Regions from separate parts of the Vibrio sp. A2-1 genome, predicted to be linked through region 3. Evidence: predicted binding sites of a transcription regulator. Region 3 holds the regulator's gene; each other region holds the start of a gene.
The links. The regulator PurR, encoded in region 3, represses purine synthesis genes. The targets are predictions, from matches to a motif close to TNANGNAAACGTTTNCNTNA.
Positions count from the first base shown of each region.

Region 1 (7,524 bases), on a different contig from region 3:
TCCGCCTAATGATCTTACTGTTTGTTCCGATCAGTGTTGGGTTGATGGATCACTTCGACATGCTCATCGCGAACGCATTGCCAATTATGGCGAGCGCCGTTGGTGGCACGTTGCTGGTGTTGGTGTCCTTATCATGGTTTTTAGACCGCTTGCTTTCGAGAGGTAACTGATCATGTGGATTCTACTCACCATCGTGGTATTCCTGTTTGCTCGCTGGGTAAGTCAAAAAGTAAACTCACCGCTGTGTAATCCCCTGCTGATCAGCATTGGTATCATCATTCCGATACTCACGTTCTTCAAAGTACCGTTTGAGACTTACTATGCAGACAACACCTGGATTACCTACATGCTGCAGCCTGCGGTTGTTGCCCTTGCTTATCCGCTTTACGAACAGCTACCTCAAATCAGAGCCAACTGGCGCATCATCACCTTTGCTTGCACGCTAGGTAGTGTGATGTCGATGACAACGACAGCATTAATCGCAGTGGCTTTTAAAGCGGACTTAACTTTGATTGCGAGTTTATTAGGTAAGTCAGTCACCACGCCAATTGCTATGGAAGTGTCGAGCCATTTAGGTGGTGAAGCAGCAATTGCGGCAATACTGGTATTGATTGTTGGTCTGTTTGGGGCAATTTTTGCTTACCCAATCTACAATCTCATTGGCATTAAGAGCCCTATCGCGCGTGGTTTAACCATGGGTACCGTGTCTCACGCTTTAGGTACTGCGACCTGTGCTGAAAAGAATCAGGAAGATGCTGCATTCAGTTCGTTGGCATTGGTTCTTTGTGGGGTTATCACCTCAATCATTGCACCGAGTATATTTTCGCTCGTGGTTTGGTTCTATTCTTAACCACTTTGATTACAGTTTATACGCGCTCTAATCGATGAGTTGGTAAATAGCTAAACTCACTGGTTCGCGACTTTTAAGCGTTACAGATATCAATAAGCCCAAGCATAACCTGATTATTTCAGTGATAGCTTGGGCTTTTTTCTCTCATTTATTCATCAATACGTGACAAACCGAACTCAATTTCAAGCAATAAGTGCGATATCAATGGTAGTTTTTACTCTTGCAATCGATTTCATCTGTGACCTCACTCTAATTATGCAAACCAATGTAACAACAACAACGCAGTAGTGATCAAAGTCACAGAAAATTCCTGAGCATTGCATAGAATTAAAGCCTAAGGTCAATTAAGGATTCAACATGAACAGTCGTATTACCCTGGCGCTGGAAAGTGCTCCAACAGCAATCAAAGCACTTTTGAGTGACATCGTATTAGCAGACAACTTTGACGCGACATTGTCTCCAGAACAATTTGCTAGCCTACTGCAAGCGAGTGGTTTAGCGGATGACGAGCTACGTATTGCGCTACTTCCTTTTGCCGCAGCCTATTCTTACGCTCCGCTATCTGACTTTTATGTTGGTGCAATCGTGCGTGGTTTGTCTGGCACTCTGTATTTTGGTGCAAACCTTGAAATTGCTGGTGCTCAACTTGGCCAAACAGTACACGCTGAGCAATCTGCAATCAGCCACGCTTGGATGAAAGGCGAGCAAGGTATCTCTGATATCACAATCAATTTCAGCCCTTGTGGTCACTGTCGTCAATTCATGAACGAACTGACCACAGCGAAAGAGCTTAAGGTTCAGCTTCCACAACGTGATGAAATGTCTCTGCAAGAATACCTGCCAGACTCATTCGGCCCTGCTGACTTAGGTGTGACGACTGGCCTAATGACCAAGCTTGATCATAAGCACACGACTGAAGAAACAACGCCTATTGTTGTAGAAGCGCTAGCAGCACTAAACCGCAGCCATGCTCCTTACACCAAAAACCTAAGTGGTGTTTCACTGCAATTGACGTCGGGTGAGGTTTTCACCGGTGCTTACGCTGAAAATGCAGCGTTCAACCCGAGCTTACCTCCTCTACAAGTGGCGTTGATTCAACTTAAACTGGCTGGCTTCGATTTTGAACAGATTGAAAGTGCAGCGTTGGTTGAAATTGCCGAAGGTAGCATCAGTCACCTAGCGGATACGCAATCTACATTAGAAGCGATTAATCCCGACATTCCAGTGACTTACTTAGCAATCTAAGTACATCTAATTAACAAAATTTTAAATAAGCAGCCCTATTTAACGAGGCTGCTTTTTTTATACCTGTAATTAACGCAACAACTTGCGCAAACGTTTGCTTTTATCATTGAAATAAGTATGATCACCCCGTTTTCAATCAATCGCTCAAAAGATCGGAAGGAATTTCTATGTTTGGTACTGCTACTCGTGAAAATGCTACTCGTGTACTTCTATTAGGTTCAGGTGAACTCGGCAAAGAAGTTGCTATCGAGTGCCAACGTTTAGGCTTGGAAGTTATTGCATGTGACCGTTACGCAGACGCACCCGCAATGCAAGTTGCACATCGTAGTCATGTATTAGACATGTTAGACGGCAATGCACTGCAAGCAGTCATTGAACTTGAAAAACCAGATTATGTGGTTCCTGAAATTGAAGCTATTGCCACTAGCAAGTTGGTAGAGCTGGAAGCGCAAGGCTTAAATGTCGTTCCCACTGCAAATGCGACGAAGCTAACGATGAACCGCGAAGGTATCCGTCGCCTAGCTGCAGAAGAGCTAAAGCTGAGCACTTCTCCTTACCGCTTTGCAGACACCTTTGAAGACTTCGCTGCCGCTGTTGAATTCGTGGGCATGCCTTGTGTTGTTAAGCCAGTAATGAGCTCTTCAGGTAAAGGCCAAAGCGTTATCAAAACAGAAGAAGACATTCAAAAGTCTTGGGACTACGCACAAGAAGGCGGTCGTACTGGCGCGGGTCGCGTAATCGTTGAAGGCTTCATCGACTTTGATTACGAAATTACGCTTCTAACCGTTCGCGCTGTTGATGGCGTTCATTTCTGTGCGCCTATCGGTCACCGCCAAGAAGATGGTGATTACCGTGAGTCATGGCAGCCACAAGTCATGTCAGACAATGCACTTAAAACCGCGCAATACACCGCTGAACAAGTGGTTAATGCACTAGGTGGTCACGGTATCTTCGGCGTCGAGCTGTTTGTTAAAGGCGACCACGTGATCTTCAACGAAGTGTCCCCTCGCCCACACGATACTGGCTTAGTGACTCTGATGTCTCAAGACTCATCGGAATTCGCACTGCACGTACGCGCCTTTACTGGTATGCCGATCAAATCAATCACGCAATACGGTCCATGTGCATCAGCGGTTATCCTTGGTCAAGGCACTTCAACCAATATTCGTTTTGAAGGTCTTACAGAAGCTCTAGACGCACCACAAACGCAAGTTCGCTTGTTTGGTAAGCCTGATATCGATGGTCGCCGTCGTCTAGGTGTGGCGCTTACTCGTCGTAACAGCACTGAGACAGCGATTGAAGATGCAATTGAGAGCGCGTCTAAAGTAAAAGTGATTTACTAGCTGTTAATTACCATTTTCTAGCTAATGACTACTAATTAGTAACGACTAACTCAGATCTGAACCATTACGTTCTCGCATCTGAACAATCACGACTTCAAATCTGAACAATAAAAAAGACGGGCTATCGAGCCCGTCTTTTTGTTGGTGTTATCTTTTTTATTGAAGCGGTTTTTTCGCTAGAGAGTTCACTGCGCTTAAGCGTCTGACTCAATCAAGTACACTTCTTCACTAAATCGAGACAAGCCTTTTTTGGCAATCTTCGGATGTTCATCGTCTGCAATATCTTGATTCAACAATGTGATTTTGTATCCCGCGAACAACTGATCAATCTCTAGTTTAGGTACGCTAAACGGAGGCCCTGCCATCTCGTTTTGGTCGTAATCCAGAGTTACTAGAAGGATCTTACCACCCGGTTTCAGTCGTTGTTTCAAACGCTCTACATACTGCACTCGCATCTCTTCAGGCAATGCGACTAAAGACGCGCGATCATAAATGGTATCGACAGGCTGGATTGGCGCTGAGAAGTAATCACCCGTGTAGATGTTCAGTTCATCAAATTGATACAGCTCGTGCTGACCACTGATTTGAGTCACAGTCGGGGTGTAAAGGTGCTCTGCAAAAAATGCGCGAACCGCTATCTGGCTTAACTCGACACCTTGAACATCTTCATGCTTTGAAGCTAGCCAAATCAGATCTTCACTTTTGCCACAAAGTGGAACAAACACACTCTTCTCGTAGCTAGGCTCAGTCTTTTCCCAAAATTTAATCAGAAGTGGGTTTACATCTTCGAGGTGGAAACCAATTTGGTTGGCTGCCCATTTATTGTGCCAAAATTCAGGATTATTCATCTTTCGTTCATGTTAAACAGTCATAATACAAGGGTACAGTATAGAGAGGTAAGAGCAACCTTAGCTTGGTTTAAAGTACCACATTGGTTTCGATAAAATCAGAAACTGGCTAAGTTCAAAGTTCTGATAATTGCGGAACTAACGGTTGGATTATTTGTCTATATCTTCACATTTTAAAGCAATATTAAACGTTAGAGTTGGTTTCTGTCTTAGCTAGCCCCATTTAATATGTAGTGAGTTTAGTTAAGCTGTTTTTACTCTTATGCGTTACTGGTTACCCCTTTTGACTACCCGTTTTTGTAACCTTGTATTTTGGAGTTTGAATGAGTGTATTTCTCCGTACGACGGCCCTAATGCTATTGGTATTGAGCCGAGCGCCTGCATTCGCAGCAGCACCTGTTTCAACAAGTTCGACTGATCAAACGCGCACCCCTGCGCAAAACCAAGTTTCATCAAACGTATTCCGTCATAGTTTGAGCGGCCTTTACGGCATCAAAGCCTTCGACTCACGCCCGACTCAGCCTTACACCGACTTCGATATTCTGTACAGCAAAGCGCATCAAGGCCAAGCTGAACTAGAAACTATCTGTAAAAGTACTGCCCTACTCACCAATTCTGAAGCGTTATTTGCTGGCGTTAAATCTCAAGCTCGTGCAGAAGAAAAAATCGCCCTTGAGCTTGATGGTGATGTGACAAAAATTACGGACTTAGCCCGTGCAACTATCATCGCGAACGATGTAGAGAGCTTGGTTGAAGTTTACGAAGCGCTAAGCCGTGAAGCAGACGTTGTTAAGCTGAAAAACAAGTTTAAATCACCAGCCGACTCTGGTTACCGTGACCTTAACTTGTTGGTTCGTTTGCCAAAGACCAACATCATTGCAGAGGTTCAACTTCACTTAAAAGCGATTGCTGATGTGAAAAGTGGCCCTGAGCACGAGCTTTACGAAATCATCCAAGGCATTGAGCGTCACGCAATTGCAGAACAACGCCCTATCAATGACATTGAAGCGGCACAAATTAATAGCTTAAGACGCCAATCTTTAGAGCTTTATCAACAAGCATGGCAACCATACATTACCACGCACATCAAAGCGGCTTAACCACTGGCATAAACGCTTATCACAAACAACAACGACAAAGGGCCGCATAATCGCAGCCCTTTGTTTTATTTACTTTTTCACCTATCGCTATCTACTGTTTTACCTATCGAATCTCATAAAACCTACTTAACCAACTTCCCAGAAAGCCTCACCTATTGGTGATAATACTCTTTAGTGCGATTGTATAAATCCAATGGCTTCAACGTGCTATAAAACGCCGCCGCATCTTGTAAGTCTTCATCCGAAAGGTGTTTCACCACCGACTGCATGTACAAATCTTGGCGCTCATCGCTTTTAAAATTGCGCAGCTGCTTAAGAATATACCCTGCTTTCTGACCTTTGATGTTTGGATAAGATTGTACGAAGGGAATGATCTTGTCACCATGACACTGACTACATAGATTCTGAACCAACTTTTCACCTGCAACTAAGCTCGGAATGTAATCCTCAGTGATTACCTTGCTATCGACAAGAGTTTCAACCTCAGTTTTAGCTTCCGCTTTAAGCTTCGGCGCTGGTTCTGACTCCATGCCCAATGATTCGACTCGCGAGGCAACTTTATCTTCAGTGCTCGGCTGTTCGTCAGTACACGCCGACAACGACAAAACTACTGCTGCAGCAGCTATCGCAATAGCTCTATTAACAACAGCTCTATTAACTACAGCTCTAATAACAACAGCTCCATTCGCAACAATTCCATTTACAAGAGAGGTCCGCTTTAATCGATTGAAGATCATTGGCTGTCTCCCGGCATAGGTGGCATCAAGGCGCTATCAATAGGCTTACGACGATACTTGTTCATATCGATGCCTTTGTCTTGATAGTAAGTACTGAGGTAATCCAATACCGGATCCCAAGTATCAGATAGATCCCACAGCCCTTGAGTGTCCACCATCCACTGAATGGTTTCACGCCATTGCTCTCGGTTACCGCTATTCTGAGCAACGATTAAGCTGGTATGGCAGGCGTTACATTGCCCTTTCACTGTCTCCCAACCGGGTGCCATAATTAGACCCGACGTTTTGTCTACGCCGTAATACTCTTTCGGATTCTCCGGAATGTCTTCAGCATGAACAAGCATCGACGTTAACAAGCTGCACACCAATGCCGCTCTCATTATGCCTTTACGGTAACCGAGCTTGCTGACAGGAGTTGAGTCTGCATGAAATGAGAGGCCATCAATCAAATTGACTTGTTTCGAACGGCCATAATTAGGCTTATTGGAAATAGACGGCATCACGACACTCTTACAGCAATACGGTGACAACCATTGAACAGATAACCTTTAGGGTTCCATTGCGGTTGTACGACTGGCTGGCTATCGCCTTCACTGTCGGTTGCCTTTGCCCAAATCTCGTAATAACCGGTCGTAGGAAGGTCTAAATCGGCTTCCCACTGTTGCCACGCGCCCTTATTTACTGGCTTGTTCAGCTTCGCATCATGCCAAGTAGTACCGTAATCGAAACTCACTTGCAGCTTCTCAACGGTTCTCAAGCCAGCCCAAGCATGACCACTGACTTTGACCTTCTTACCTAACGTAAACTCAGTGCCACTCTTTGGCGAAGTAATTAACGATTTAACGATCATCTCTTCAATGATTCGGAAATCTTTGTTATCCACTTTCTCACCCGGAGCGATTGGGTTCTTAGGCACTTGATAAGCAGGAGCCGCCATCTTGTGCCCATCATGGATCTTATTTCGAATACTGATGCCAGTCGTGCATTTCTGAGAAACAGAAGCCGGTCGGCCGCCAAATACCGTTCGTAGCGGGTAACCATGAAGATAAGGGATCGGCTCGCCATTCATTTCCCATGCGATTAACGCGTTATCGTTCATCGCAGCTGCAATGGGAACGCCACGTGAAATCGCCTCACCTTTACCACTCAAGTGTTTATCAAAGCCATGGTTACCGACGTAAACCGCATCATCTTTAATTCCACAGTCTTTAAGCACATCACTCAGCAACACACCTGTCCACTGTGAACAATAAACGCCAGCATTGCTCCATTGATTGCCTTTAGTGCTTGGATAGAAGTTATTACGGCTGTTACCACCACACTCCAACACAAGGCTTTGTGTGTGATGTTTAAACTTAGATTTCAACTCTGCGATCGTATAGGTTTTGCTTTGCTTTACCG
Region 1 covers NZ_JAKKCO010000003.1:376,366-383,889, forward strand. The annotation lists gene L3V33_RS13025 (CidA/LrgA family protein) at 1-170, shown strand, start outside; gene L3V33_RS13030 (LrgB family protein) at 173-850, shown strand; gene cdd (cytidine deaminase) at 1,208-2,095, shown strand; gene purT (formate-dependent phosphoribosylglycinamide formyltransferase) at 2,263-3,438, shown strand; gene L3V33_RS13045 (thiopurine S-methyltransferase) at 3,633-4,286, opposite strand; gene L3V33_RS13050 (RelA/SpoT domain-containing protein) at 4,610-5,386, shown strand; gene L3V33_RS13055 (c-type cytochrome) at 5,539-6,123, opposite strand; gene L3V33_RS13060 (cytochrome C) at 6,120-6,623, opposite strand; gene L3V33_RS13065 (molybdopterin-dependent oxidoreductase) at 6,623-7,524, opposite strand, start outside.
Region 1: purT (formate-dependent phosphoribosylglycinamide formyltransferase) is a predicted target of PurR. The motif match lies at 2,178-2,197, and genes of this name have one in related genera.

Region 2 (7,524 bases), 200 kb from region 3:
CATTCCATTTGATGGTATCCCAGAATGGCTCTATTCAGAGTTCTCTGAAAAATACCCGTTTGCACTGAGCCTTGCCGACTTACAACTCGATGTAGAATACTTGCCCGCGCGAAAGCTGATTTACGTGCACTATCAATCGGGTAGCCGAAAGTTATCACCAAAACGCTGGGAGCTGCCTACATGGTCTGGCTGGCGTATTCAATACAAAAAAGCGAGCCGGATAATTGATATAAAATAGATAGATAAGTTTTATCTCTAAAATATTAATCAAATAGGTGCATATATGATTATTCAGTGCTTATTTTGTTACAAAATTGATTTTTATATGCCTTTTTAACCAATCAAAAGGTCATAAAAGACTATTCTTCTATATCCTATTGCTATAAAGAAAGAGTTGATAGATATTGAGTATATTGTGTTGTCAAAGTGTCGGGGGACATCATGGATAAACAGATAGAGACGCGTGTAGAGTTCGATTACACAACCTTTCTTGGCGCCTCATGCAGTAAAAAATGGACTTTTCTGGAAGCACTAACCACAATTGCACCAGTATTCAGTACCGTCTGGCGAGATAGCATTAAAGAGCTAGCAAGCCCTGAAGATCGTTTATGGCAGATGGCATTAAAATCAATGTCGACGCGTAAAAGTGATGAGTCGAACATTGTTACCTTACTTAAGCTAGCTAGGCTGGAAGGGATCAATGAGCTCAAAGTTGTTATGCCATATTCTCTTGAAGAAGAGCAGATAGAGTACATTGAGACGCGCAGTCATTTGGTGATCGCCGAGAATACTGGAGAAGAGTTTACTATCAAGCTGTAATCTCTCAGTATTGCTTAGAGCTTAGAGCTTAGAGCTTAGAGCTTAGAGCTTAGAGCTTAGAGCTTAGAGCTTAGAGCTTAGAGCTTATAGCATGCAGCTTAGAAGCTAGCTTAAAGAATATTAAAACCGCACATGTAAGAAGGGCCTCAATAATGATGAGGCCCTTTTAGTATCTGGAACTTGTGTTTACGAGCTTACTCGCTTTCTAGAATGCAATCAGTCAACTAGACCATAGTCAGCACGCAGTACATCGATAATTTCTTGCTTAGGATTTTCGCTCAGTACGATCTCTGCACCTGTGATTTTCGCTGCGATATCAAGATAAGTACGAGACAGAGACATCAGTGAATCAAGAGGTAACTCATTGTCACGAGCTAATGCTTCACGTTCTGGCATGCGTTCTTTGTTCAAAAGGATGTCTGCATCAGGGAAGTAGTTAAGCAAGAACTGACGGAAACCCTCTTTAGAGTTTTCAACGATGTTGCCTTTGTTGTATTCCTGAGTATCCCAAATACGAGATGAATCCGGAGTACCGACTTCGTCCATGTAGATCAGCTTTTCTTTACCTTGAGCATCGTTGACGTAACCAAATTCAAACTTTGTATCCACAAAGGTTTGGTCGACTTTCGCGAGTGCTTGGCTGATAACGTTGAAGCCTTCTTTTAGCAGCTTCTCGTAGTGTGCGATATCGCTTGCTTGAGTAAAGTTGAACGCTGCGAAGTTATCTTCGATGTTGTTACGCGAGATGTTCACATCGTCAGCTTCTGGAACACCAGGGATACCTTTCAAAATCCCTTTTGTTGAAGGCGTGATCAGTAGCTCAGGTAGCTTCTTGTCTTTCTCGAGACCTTCCGGCATTTCGATACCACAGAATTCACGTTCGCCGTTTGCGTATGCACGCCACATTGAACCTGTGATGTATTGACGACAAATTGCTTCGATCATAACTGGGCGAGCTTTTTGTACAATCCATACAAACGGGTGAGGGATATCAAGAATATGACTGTCAGCAAGTCCGTTGTCTTTAAACAATTTGAACCAGTGGTTAGAGATAGCATTCAGAGCCGCTCCCTTACCTGGAACACCCTTAAGATTACCTTCACCACGCCAGATACAATCGAATGCAGAGATACGGTCACTGATCACCATGATTGCTAAAGGCGCATCTGGTGCTACATCGTAGCCTTTCTCTTTGATTAGTCGTTGACTATCTTCTTCAGTTAACCAGTAGACTGAGCGAACTTTGCCACTGTGGACAGGTTTGTCAGTACGGATTGGTAGGTCATCATTTACGGCAAGAACTTGATCAGCAAGGCTCATTTAGACATTCCTATCTTTTATCAAACGTCATACAGAGAAGTGCGGTGTGCACATGATTAGACGGGCATTATACTCAATCTACTATTTCCTTCCAGATAAAAAGCAAACGATTGCTAAATCTATTGTTTAAATAAAAACCCCCGCCTAACAATTCGCCAAAAAATAGGCGAATCGTAGGGCAGGGGAAGGCAGTATATTTGGACTGTGTTTTGGAGCTATGCGGTTAAGTTAACTTAAGTTTGTTAGCTAAACGATTAAGCTATGTTTGTGGGCCATGTTTTTGAGCCAACATGTTATTAAGCCAAAATTTTATTAAGCAAGGTGGCTTAGTGAATGCGCTCTGAATTCGCATCCATAAAGAACACTTCACACTGAAAGCGCATTCCTAATGTTCTTAGGTATTGCTGACTGAATTGATCAATCGATGCACTTGCCACAATCGCACTCGCATTCTTAGAGCGAATGGCTTTCTCTACGGTTTCTACCTCAGTCATTTGATGAGAGGCTTTCATATGAATAACTCGGTCGCAGCAAACATTATGTTGCTTCAGCTGCTTAGCGGATGGTCTCGGTGTTTGAGCGGTAAATAGTAGCCACTGATGTTGGTTGGACAGCAACGCCATTCTTGCAAATAACGCTTCCTCGTTTGAATTTTTGCTTTTACGAGAAACTGATGTAAATGCGCAGTGAACTAGCGGGCTAGAGTGTTGGGCTTTAACGTGTGCTTGAATCATTTTGCTGTCCTTATATACATGCTGTATGTGTATACAGTAGTTTTAGTTGCTTATAAGATCAAGCGTTTTTTGCGGGATTATTGGACGATTCTGTCTGACGTTATAAGTGTTATGTTGTTAAGTGATTGAAATTATTTAATAAATTAAATTCGAATGAATTTTCTGTTTTGTCTCATAATTTGAAGAAATGTGAGCTTTATACAGGTGTATACAGTGGTTTGACAGAAAAGTACTGTATACGCCTGTATAGAAGAGAGAAGAGAGAAAATCTAAAACCACAGACACAAAAAAAGCGCCTTAGGCGCTTTCTTATATTTCAACGGTGTTGCTTATCTCAATGTCGCTTGGGAGAGTTTTGCTCTCATTTCCATTTCACCAATATTGAACTGGCGAACATCAATGGTTGCAATATCATTGCACTCATTACATGCATGATGACACTTACCATCTAGGTAGTCGTGCTTTTTAACTAGGCTTGGCTTTTTGCACCAATCACAAACGCCTTCTATTGTGAACATATTCTCTCCTCACCTGTTTAAGTCAGGTGTATTTTCGGCGCAAATTATGACACAAGTAAGACCCATTAGTTAATAGTTTGTTACCCGTTTTTGAGAGGGGGATCGATTGCAACACTAATAAAATCGATATCTTTGCGACCTTGAAAATTTAATATGTGTAGTTGTTTACGATTTTGTAACATTTTGTAAAATGGTTTTTAGCGCATTGTTCAAACGTTTCATTTCTTCGTCACATCCGTGACCATCTGGATGGTAGATCTTTGATAATTGTTTGTATCGTATCTTGATGCTTTTCTGGTCCGGAATTGAGCTAGGCGTGTAGCCAAATAGCGCACAGGCTACCTGAAAATTGTTCAAACTCTTGTTGTTTTTCTGCTTCTTCAGTTCGTTATAGATAGTCTGAAGTTGGCGCTTTTGCTGTTTGATGGTGAAGTCTTTCGCGCTAAGCTGCGCTTCAAGTGTCTGTTGTTGCTGATTTAACTCACCAGACTTCAGGATCTGTCGCTTTCGCGATACAACCAGAGTCGCGCTGATACTCACTATTGCAATTAAAACGGCCAGTACTGCGCCACTTATATAGTCAGAGCTTGTTAGCTCGTGATTAGGTCGTTGTTGACCAGACATCTCTTGGCTTGTGCTGGCTTCTGTATCGATGCCGTCATTGAGCTGCTCAATCGAAGAGATCTGCTTGGCGCGTTGTTGGTTAAATTGTGCTTCCAGAACGCGATTGTAACCATCTTCTGCATCAGGGTTGTCTTTTAGGGCCGCTTCATACCATAGCTGTGCTGCATCTAATGGTTGGAGTAGATCTTTCTCAAGCGAGGACTCATAGATCTTTGCGACCTCAACTGAGGCGCGTTTGTTACCTTGCAATGCTGATTTGATAAACCATTCTAAAGCTAGTTTGTTGCTTTGCTCTACACCTGTCCCTGATAAATATAATTCAGCCAGCCTAAATTGCGCATTTGTATTGCCGTTATCCGCTGATTGCGAGTACCAATAAAATGCATCGCTGGTGCTCAAAGGGACGTCGACACCCGATTCATAAGCTTGAGCTAATTGGTATTGAGAAACTGGATCTTGAGGTTGTGACTCTTGAGGTTGTGACTTTATTGAAAATTCATCACTGCTTTCTGCGTGAACGAAATGTGGAATGGACAACTGTATCGTGGAAAAAATGAGGGCTAGAAATAGAGGCCTAAGAAATGACGATGACAGAAAGTTGGATAGGATAAGCAAAAGATAAGTCTCGTAAAAAAGCCCAGTCCCGATGTATCAGGATGAATACGCTATGTGCCTGAGTGTTAAGTCGTAACGCTTAAAATAAGCGATACGAATGACAAGCAACTATATAGTGGTTAATTCAATAGATAAAGGTAACTGGGCTGTAATCGTGCTACTTAAGCGGCAAGATTTGAATTTCTACGCGACGGTTACAAGCACGACCTTGAGACGTGTTGTTGTCACATAGAGGGTAACGTTCACCGTTACCACGAGCAATGGCACGACCTGCAGCAACGTCTTGAGAGATCAAGAATGCACGAACAGATTCAGCACGACGCTCAGAAAGGATTTGGTTAGACGACTCGCTGCCAGTGCTGTCAGTGTGACCGTCGATCACTAGGCTAGTGTCTGGGTATTCAACTAAGATACGAGCAACACCACGTAGTGTGTTGTGAATACTAGACTCTAAAGCGTAAGAGCCAGAACCAAAACCAATGCCGTTTTCTAGGCGAAGTAGAAGCTGGTTCTCACCAACGCGTTCAACTTGAACACCAGAGTTCATGAGTTCTTCACGAAGTGCAGCTTCTTGTTGGTCGAAGTAGTAACCGATACCACCACCAACGGCTGCGCCACCAGCAGCACCGATGAGTGCACGTTTACGGCGATCTTTAGAATCGTCACCAGTAGCAGCACCAGCAACGGCACCAGCGATTGCACCAATTAGAGCGCCTTGAGTTGCAGAGTTCGTCTCAGATTCGCCTGTTGTAGCATTTTGGCGTTGAGTTGCCTGACAACCCGTTAGAGCGACAGTAAGCGCTAGGGCTAGTGTGATTTTTTTCAACGTATTTCTCCATCATGTACTTCTGTCAAACGCATGGATTGCGAATGACAAACATATAGTCCTATAAGTATTATTGATGGTTTTAACAATGTGCTGAGGAAATGTAAAGAGCAAGCATTATGATTTAGCTAAATGGCATACTCTACGATTTGGTGATTTTTTTAGCTGCTTGAGTTCCGCCAACAGGGCGGTTTACCGAAAGCTTACGACCTTTCTTCAAGCCAACTTCATAGTCAGCGGTGAGGTTTTTCATCGCTTCTCTGAGTTGTTGTTTGAAGGTTTCACGGTCAATATTTTCAAATTCTTTATCAATGTAGTTATTGATTTTGTTGTTTGACTCGTCGTCCGGGGTAATGATTGGCAACTTTTCAAGCGCACCTTCTACCCAACCAGAGACGTAAGAGTTCACACGACGAGTGACTTCGAGAGTTCCGGTACCAGATCCTGCAAAGCTGTTTCTGAATTGACCCGTATGCTCGTTCAATTCGCGATAAATAATATCGAAAGCAAAGGCAGCAAAGATTGCTCGATCAGCTTCACCAATGAACTCCACACGCTTAAGGCCTTTGTGGTTCAGTAATACGGCTTCTACGCCAAACTTGGTGTTAATACCACGAATAACACGCAGCAGTGTAGAGCTGATATTTGCAGGTAACAGATGACTGGACTGAGTTTTCCCCATCTTGATAAATTCAATATCGTCTTTCTCGAGACCATATTTCAGCATCAAGTTATGCGCCATTTTTATCGCATTGGCCGCTTCATTGACGTTCGCAGAATTTCCAAGCTCAAGGCACTTGGCAATTTTCTTTAGGGCTTTTTTCTTATCCATCGACTACTTAATCATTACCGCAAATTTTGAAAAGTCCGACATTTTACATGTTTTGGCAGGTAACAGCAAAGTCAAAAGTCATTTGTTATTACGCGGTGAGCCATTATGAAGGATGGAAGAGGCGGCTTCTGGGTCATACAAAAACGCCATCAAGCGTATTGATGGCGTTAGTGACACGATTTTCCGGATTAACTAGAGCATTAGCAAACTAGATACCAAGTTCATCGAGTAGATCGGCTGCCGAATCATTACCTGAACTTTGAGCGGGCTTATTCGCTTCCTGCATTTTTTTCTGAGTAGCCTCAAGAATACTGTCTGGACATTCGTCTTCAGCGATCTCAAATTCTTCCAATTGGATGAATTCTGTCTTATCCATTGCAAGCTCTAGGTAGAAGATGTTGTTGTTTGCAGTCGAGAAGGTCACACGACGGGCTTGTGGACGATCGAGATTAGTATCAACAGAAAGGTTTACTTGCTTGTTCAATGCCAGCATTTTCGGTTGGTTCTGTGTGATGTTGGTTTGCAGTTCTTTACGGATTTTATTGGTGAAATCACCAACTAACTGGTTCATCAGCTCACCTAAAACATCGCCCACTTCGTCTGAAGTGTGCAGTACCGCCAGCTCATCTTCTGGCATGCCCATGTTACGCATGTAATTGGTATAGATCTCTAGCGCGGCTTTAGACGTAAAATTGATGACAACAAGACCAGAAAAGCCACCGTCAAATAAGACGAAACAACCAAAGTCTGGCTTCAGACTTGTCTTGTTGATCTTTTGAACCATAGCTGAATACGACACCTGAGAAGCCGTCGCTGAAGTGAGTACGCTTGAGACTGATTGGCATAGCTTAAGAAGAATATCTTCAGTTGTGACTGTTTTGTTCTTTTTCATTGTGATGTGCTCATGGAGATGTCTTAAACAAAATGTTATTCAGTATATTGGACTGAATTAAGACGAAAGTGACTATTTCTCCATTCTTGCACTGAGATTCTGATTTGATCACCTTTTTATATGATCTTAATAGTAGTAAAGTGACGAAATTCAAAGAAAATTATTAAAAATCTCAGATAACCCAATGCTGATTGGATCAGCGAAGTAGGGGCAGGAAGCAAATGTTACCAAGACTTCAACTTAATGCTGATGTCGATCCAGTAGTCGTACGCTTTTTAGATGAACTAAAAACAGCGGGCTTTACTGGCGACATTGAATCTCAATATTCTAGCCGTTTGGCTGTG
Region 2 covers NZ_JAKKCO010000002.1:16,835-24,358, reverse strand. The annotation lists gene L3V33_RS07845 (helicase-related protein) at 1-238, shown strand, start outside; gene L3V33_RS07840 (hypothetical protein) at 442-819, shown strand; gene L3V33_RS07835 (phosphoribosylaminoimidazolesuccinocarboxamide synthase) at 1,036-2,139, opposite strand; gene L3V33_RS07830 (SulA-like leucine-rich domain-containing protein) at 2,466-2,873, opposite strand; gene L3V33_RS07825 (hypothetical protein) at 3,203-3,391, opposite strand; gene L3V33_RS07820 (tetratricopeptide repeat protein) at 3,557-4,630, opposite strand; gene L3V33_RS07815 (OmpA family protein) at 4,788-5,456, opposite strand; gene L3V33_RS07810 (DUF2786 domain-containing protein) at 5,599-6,288, opposite strand; gene L3V33_RS07805 (DUF3334 family protein) at 6,497-7,180, opposite strand; gene L3V33_RS07800 (FAD-binding and (Fe-S)-binding domain-containing protein) at 7,402-7,524, shown strand, end outside.
Region 2: L3V33_RS07835 (phosphoribosylaminoimidazolesuccinocarboxamide synthase) is a predicted target of PurR. The motif match lies at 2,238-2,257, and genes of this name have one in related genera.

Region 3 (7,524 bases):
CCAGCCCACCAACTCATCAATTGGCTGCTCTTCGGCAGTTTGAGTCATTTCACTCATTGTGGTTCCTGTTACTGTTCTTCGTCATATCGAACGTATTAGATATGACGCCTATTTCTTTATGACGCGGGCTTGTTACGATTGCATAGCGCATGTTGTGGCTTCTTTTACCACATTCACCGCTGCTATTGCGCAGGTTTTTGAGCCCAAACGTGAATATAACGGCCTAGTGACAGATATGGCTCTTGGCGGCATAGCTGTTTTTCTAGTTCCAATACATCTTCAAATTGGTAATCGCCCATGTACTCCATATTACCTATGTAGTCACTGAAAGAACGAATGCCTGATTTACCACAGATTTCTAGACCGGCGTCTTCTATCCATTGGTAAACCTCTTCTGGCTTCAAGCCTTTTTGTGGTTGCAGCTTAAACCGTTTTCGATGTGGCATCCCATTCAATACATGAGGAATGTTGCCACAAATCACATTTTTCAGGACTAATCCGTGGTGGTTGTAAAACATTATCGAAGCAACGCCACCGGGTTTTACTTGCTCCAACAATAAATCAAGCGCCTCTTTAGGATCGGCTAACCATTCCATTACCGCATGAAACATCACAAAATCGACTTTTTCATCGAGATGTTCTGCGACTTTTTGTACCGGAGAATGGATGAATCGATACTGATCTAACAAACCCGCCTCGCTGATACTTTCTTCTGCTAGCTTCAGCATTTCAGAAGAGAGGTCACAAAGAGAAACGTTATGCCCAAGCGATGCAATTTTTTGCGACATCTGCGCAAGGCCGCCTCCAGCATCAAGCACATGCAGCGGCGAAGCTGATTGCTCAAATTTGCTCAAAGCTTGTTCTAAATCTTCCCATACGATGATCTGACGGATCTCTCCTTTGTCAGAGCCGTAAATATTTTTTGCAAATTTGTGGGCAATATCGTCGAAATTACGGTCTTCAGTCACGGCTACTTGAGTTATTATGTCCTATCGTGCCTGCTATTCTGTCACAGGAATTTCAGGAATAAAGAGGCGATGTCTCTTTTTACTACTAAGTGATGTTTTTTCGGACTATTCGGATATGTTTGAGCTGAAAAAAGTAGTGTCTTCGTTACTGATGCCACTGCCAGCAATGTTAATTCTCGCTTTTCTGGGTTTAGCCCTAGTGATGTTTACTACCAAAAGGAAGACGGGTTGCCTAATCACCCTTTCAGCCCTCTGTGGTATTTTCCTCATCGCTTTCCAGCCAGTTTCTAATCAACTTTTAATGCCAATGGAAAGGCAACACACCGCTTTTTTACCTGTCGATGAAACCATCGATTACGTGATGGTTCTCGGAAGTGGTCACGTCGTAGACGACCAAATCCCACCAACATCAGAGCTTAGTCGCACCGGTCTAATGCGTTTAAGTGAAGGGATTCGTATTCTACGCCTTTACCCTGGTGCAAAACTCATTTTGTCGGGCTATGGCGCAGGCACTGAAGTGAGCAATGCTAGAATGATGGCCAAAGTTGCGTTGGCACTAGGTGTCTCAAAGCCCGATATCATTCTGCTTGAAACAGCAAAAGACACTTGGGAAGAAGCCCGCCAAGCCGCTGCGTTCGTTAAAAATAAAAGAATGGTACTGGTAACTTCCGCTAGCCATATGACTCGCGCATTGAATGAATTCCATGCTGCCGGCATGAGGCCATTACCAGCACCAACCAACTACCTTGCACAAGAAGGGATTGTTGAACCTTGGAATAAGTACATGCCCAAAGCTCTTTACCTTGAGCAAACTGAGCGTTACTGGCACGAAACAATGGGGTTGATGTGGCAAAGCCTGCGTGATTGGCTTGATACAAGTAATGACACCGTTGAAGAACCCATTGTTGTTCCTGAAACATCTCGCTTAGTTGAAGATGACGGTGGTATTTCTGCGGCGCAGCCTCAATAAACTCAACCGAATAAGTAAACTGGATCTTATCAGTAGACATAATCTTACCTGTAAACATAGTTTTATCTGTAGACTCGACCAGATAGGCAAAACTGATTAACCAAGTAATTTGCAGGTTTCCAGTTCGTAAACAGTAAAAGCTAAGCAATAAAAAAGCCGAGACATCAATGATGTCTCGGCTTTTTACGTTTAAATATCGTTGTTGATTAGTCATTCCTAAAGGAAATCAATCACCAGCGAACATGTAACCTTCACCGTGAACCGTTACAAAAATTTGTGGATTCTTAGGGTCAAACTCCATCTTCGCACGCATACGACGGATTAACACGTCGATAGTTCGATCGTTTGGAGCATCCACTCGGTGGCTGATCATATTCAGAATGCGTTCACGACTTAATACCTGGTTAGGGTAAGAAGAGAGCGCAACCAACAGTTCATATTCAGCTTTAGTCAGTTTTACCGGTTCGCCGTTTTTGCTTAGCGCACGACGAGGGATATCAAACGTCCACTCACCAAAACGAACCACAGATTCGTCTTCAGTCTCTTCAACCTTACCTGCTGCTGTTTTACGAGCGGCAGAAATGCGCCAAAGTAGGTTTTTAACTCGAACCAATAACTCGCGAAGTTCGAAGGGTTTAGTAACGTAATCGTCAGCGCCCATTTCAAGGCCAACGATTTTGTCGATGCTATCCGTGCGTCCAGTAACTAAAATAATTCCAATGTCTGATTGACTGCGTAATTCGCGAGTTAGCATCAATCCATCTTCGCCTGGTAAGTTGATGTCCAGCATAATGAGGTCAACGTTATTATCTTCTAACACGTTTCTCATTTGAGCGCCGCTTTCCGCTTCGCTTACTGTGTAACCTTCGTTCTGGAAGTATCCGACCAGTTTACTGCGGGTTACCACATCATCTTCTACGACTAATACGTGATAGCTCATCTACACCACTTTTCTTATTTAATAGTTTCAGTGACTATTCTATTCATAACTCGTAACAATTCTAGTGGTACACAAGATAAAAGCCAGAAACATGGATCTTTTTTGATACAAGACAATCTTAAACCTTGCTATTTATCGTCCATCGCAATTCAATATAGGCATTACTACTAACGAGTAACTTTGCGTTTCGCAAATAACCTTGTTATTCAGCCTTGGTGTGCTTTGCACAAGTAACTTCAAGATGCATATAAGTAACACCACAAGACTAAATCAGGATCTAAGAAATGAAAGATACGAAAGCGTTCAACGAGCAAAGAGCAGAAATATACTGGTGGCTATCAAGCTTATTCGCTAAAGAGCTCACTCAAGAAGAACTCGATCACTACCACTCTGTTGAAATTCGTTCTTTCCTAACTGGTTTAGGCGAAAATGAAACACTAAAGCCGGCGATCGATAGCCTAGTGGATGCGCTAAACCGCCTACAAACGCGTGAGGATGCTCAACTAGAATTGTCTGCTGACTTCTGTGACTTATTCTTAAAAACAGATAAGCATGGCGCACTTCCTTACGCTTCTATGTATATCGGTGAGACTGGCCTTTTGAATGATAAGCCAGCAAAAGATATGGAAGAGATCATGGCCAAGCACAACTTAGTGGTGAACCAAGACCTAAAAGAACCAGCTGACCACATCGCTATCGCACTCGACTTCCTTGGCAACTTGATCATCCGTTCTAATGAAACGGAACTTGAAGAAGAGCTAGAGAAATCGTTCATTGTTCAACAGCAATTTATCGAGCAACAACTTCTTACTTGGGTACCAAAGTTCAACGTTAAATGTCATGACGTTGACGAATTCGGTTTCTACGCATCAGTCTCATCTCTGCTACTTGCATTCTGTAAATTGGACACCCAATACCTCGCTGGTGAATAAGCTTATTGGATGACTCGTTAAATAAATTCAGAAGAATGTGACAATTCACCCGGATTTCCGGGTGAATTTTATTGCGAGTAATTTCTAGTCAGTCTAAAATTGTGACCGCAAACGATAAAATATGAAACATTCACGAAATGCTATGCTTATTATAGTTTTGAGCATTTCGGTGTTAAGACAAGCCGCTCAATAGCGGTTTTTTGTTTTTTAGCACTTTAGTACCCAAAGAGCCCTACAAATTTAAGCTCTTAGTTAGGTAGCTTAACGGCTACTTCATTCCGTACTTTGGGAAAGTAGCTTCTAATAGGATAAAACCATGGCCACTATAAAAGATGTCGCTCGCTTAGCAGGCGTATCAACAACAACCGTTTCTCACGTAATCAACAAAACTCGCTTTGTTGCAGAAGCGACGCAAGAAAAAGTAAATAAAGCCGTAGACGAACTGAACTATGCACCAAGTGCCGTTGCTCGTAGTTTGAAGTGCAATACAACCCGCACTATCGGCATGCTAGTTACTCAATCAACTAACCTATTCTTCTCTGAAGTTATCGATGGTGTTGAAAGCTACTGCTACCGTCAAGGTTACACTTTGATTCTGTGTAATACGGGCGGTATCTATGAGAAGCAACGTGACTACATTCGAATGCTTGCAGAGAAACGTGTAGATGGCATCTTAGTTATGTGTTCTGACCTAACTGAAGAGCTAAGAGGCATGTTAGACCGTCACGCTGACATTCCTAAAGTGATTATGGATTGGGGCCCTGAGAGTTCTCAAGCAGATAAGATCATCGACAACTCTGAGGAAGGTGGTTACCTAGCGACCAAATACCTCATTGAGCACGGTCACTCCAAGATTGCTTGTTTAAGTGGCCACTTAGACAAAGCGGCATGTGTTGAACGCATCGCGGGTTACAAACGCGCACTCAACGAAGCTAAGATTGCTACCGATGATAACATGATCATTGAAGGTAACTTCGAGTGTGATACTGCGGTTCTTGCTGCAGAGAAAATCATTAAGATGGTAGATCGCCCAACGGCCGTATTCTGTTTTAACGACACGATGGCACTCGGCCTAATGAGCAGATTGCAAGAGAAAGGAATTCGTATCCCTGAAGATATTTCAGTGATCGGCTATGACAACATCGAGTTGGCTGAATACTTCTCTCCGCCGTTAACAACGGTTCACCAACCCAAACGTCGTGTTGGTAAGAACGCTTTCGAAATTTTGTTAGAACGCATCAAAGATAAAGACCATGAAAAGCGTGTGTTCGAAATGCACCCTGAAATTGTTGAGCGAAGCACAGTTAAAACGTTAAATTAATTGATAAATTCAGTTTAATATAATTAAGCGCACCTTTAGGTGCGCTTTTTTTATCAACAACATGAATGAACCTGGTATCATACTGGAAAGATCATTAATTGAAGCAATATCACATTTTGAAATAACAAGTGTGAGCCTCATTCAACAAAAACTTTATTCTATTCAATCAGTCACGCACAGGGCAAATCACTTGAAAGAGTGAGACGCAAAGCTTCCGGCCTAAACCACTCGTTGGTATGGTAGCGGGGTTACCGATGGCAAAATGCAGTAACTACTAATAATTTAGTAATTTACGGCTAATTGACAATTTAATTGCAACATTTTGCTAATCTCTCGGACCTGCTTATTTGGTGGCGTAGTTCAAATACACCGAGATAAATAACATGGATAAACCGATACTAAAGGATTCAATGAAATTATTTGAATCCCTAGGAAAAATAAAATCACGCTCGATGTTTGGTGGCTTCGGTCTTTTTGCTGATGACACTATGTTTGCTCTGGTTGTAAATGACCAGCTGCACATACGAGCAGACAAATGCACAACGAAACAGTTCGAACAACAAGGGTTTCAACCGTACGTCTACAAAAAACGTGGTTTCCCTGTCGTTACTAAATATTTCGCTTTACCCGAAGGCCTGTGGCAAGACCAAGAGAAAATCTTGCAGCTTGCAACGACGTCTCTGGGTTTTGCTAAAGAAGAAAAAGCTGAGCAATCTTCAGCTAAGCCTACTCGACTCAAAGATCTGCCCAACCTTCGACTCGCCACTGAGCGTATGTTGAAAAAAGCAGGGATCGATTCCGTAGAACGTTTATATGAATCTGGCTCTGTAAACGCATTTAACGCCATCAAAGAATCACATGCGTCTTCTGTCAGTATTGAACTACTTTGGGCGTTAGAAGGCGCGATCAATGGCACACATTGGTCTGTTATACCGCAGCAGCGTCGTGAAGAGCTTATCAATCGCGTCAATTAACATTGTCAGTGCAAATTATCTATATAACTAAGCCGCATTTACTGCGGCTTTTTTTATATCTGCTGAAAGTTAATCTATGCTTTGCCTGTCTATCTATACTAATGGTATACATTGAAAATTTAGAGGAAGTATCAATGAGTAAGAAAATGATATTGGGTATTGTGTTGGTCGTAACCATCGTCTTGTTAGGCGTCAATTTCGGCCAATACCTAACGCTTGAAAATGCCAAGGCCCAACAAGCCGTTTTAAATGACTACATTGATAGCAACTTCATTGCTGCCGCTGCTATCTATTTTGTCGCATATGTAATGATTACTGCTTTCTCAATTCCTGGTGCTGCTGTTGTGACCCTGTTAGGAGCTGCGCTATTTGGTTTCTGGAATAGTTTGCTGCTGGTCTCTTTCGCCAGTGCCATTGGTGCAACCCTCGCATTTCTAAGTAGCCGCTACCTTTTACGTGACTGGATCCAAACCAAATTTGGTGACAAATTAGCAACGATTAACAAGGGCGTTGAAAAAGACGGAGCATTTTACTTGTTTTCTCTGCGTCTGATTCCTGTATTCCCATTTTTCCTTATCAATCTGTTGATGGGTCTAACACCGATATCCGTGAGTCGTTACTACATCACGAGTCAAATAGGGATGTTACCGGGTACCGCTGTTTTCTTGAATGCTGGTACTCAACTCGCGGAAATTGATTCACTTTCGGGTATCGTGTCCCCTTCAGTACTATTGTCATTTGCCTTACTGGGTGTATTCCCAATCATTGCTAAATGGTTGATGAATAAATTTCGCTCAGCACCTGTGGCTGAATAACGTATATAACTGAATAACGTGTACCTATAATAGCTAAATAACGCATATAGCCAGATAAGGTTCTATCTCAATGAAAATCTTCAGTGCATCGAATCCGACAGAAGCCCACATCATTTGTGGATTACTAGAAAGTGTGAATATTGCGTGTGAAGTTCGTGGTGAAGGGTTATTCGGTTTGAAAGGGGAAATCCCATTTACCGAAGAAACTGACCCTTACGTATGGTTATATGAGCCAGAGTTGGCGAGCAAAGCCCGGGCAGTTGTTAATGACTACCAGAAACAGCAAGATTCGATCATTTATGAAGAGTGGCGTTGCGCAGAATGTCATGAAGTCAACGAAGCACAATTCGGTTCTTGTTGGCAGTGCGGTGCTGCTTCACCTGAATAGCAGGTTTTGAAAGGTAAAGTGGCTCCAACGGCCTTTTATAACCACTCGGTCAGATACCTCCTCCAAATAAAAACGGGAAGCTAAAATTAGCTTCCCGTTTTTGTCTCAATTCTATTCGAGCGTCTGTTCTGATGAAGAATCGAGATAATCACTGAATTTGCTTTTGAATAAAAGCGATAGATCGTTGATTGAATTCTTCAGGGTTTTCTACGTTAC
Region 3 covers NZ_JAKKCO010000002.1:219,537-227,060, forward strand. The annotation lists gene mukF (chromosome partition protein MukF) at 1-57, opposite strand, end outside; gene cmoM (tRNA uridine 5-oxyacetic acid(34) methyltransferase CmoM) at 183-968, opposite strand; gene elyC (envelope biogenesis factor ElyC) at 1,084-1,938, shown strand; gene torR (two-component system response regulator TorR) at 2,165-2,878, opposite strand; gene torD (molecular chaperone TorD) at 3,163-3,810, shown strand; gene purR (HTH-type transcriptional repressor PurR) at 4,127-5,131, shown strand; cyclic di-GMP riboswitch class I at 5,302-5,387, shown strand; gene L3V33_RS08680 (TfoX/Sxy family DNA transformation protein) at 5,515-6,105, shown strand; gene L3V33_RS08685 (TVP38/TMEM64 family protein) at 6,240-6,920, shown strand; gene L3V33_RS08690 (DUF2007 domain-containing protein) at 6,991-7,308, shown strand; gene L3V33_RS08695 (alpha/beta hydrolase) at 7,457-7,524, opposite strand, start outside.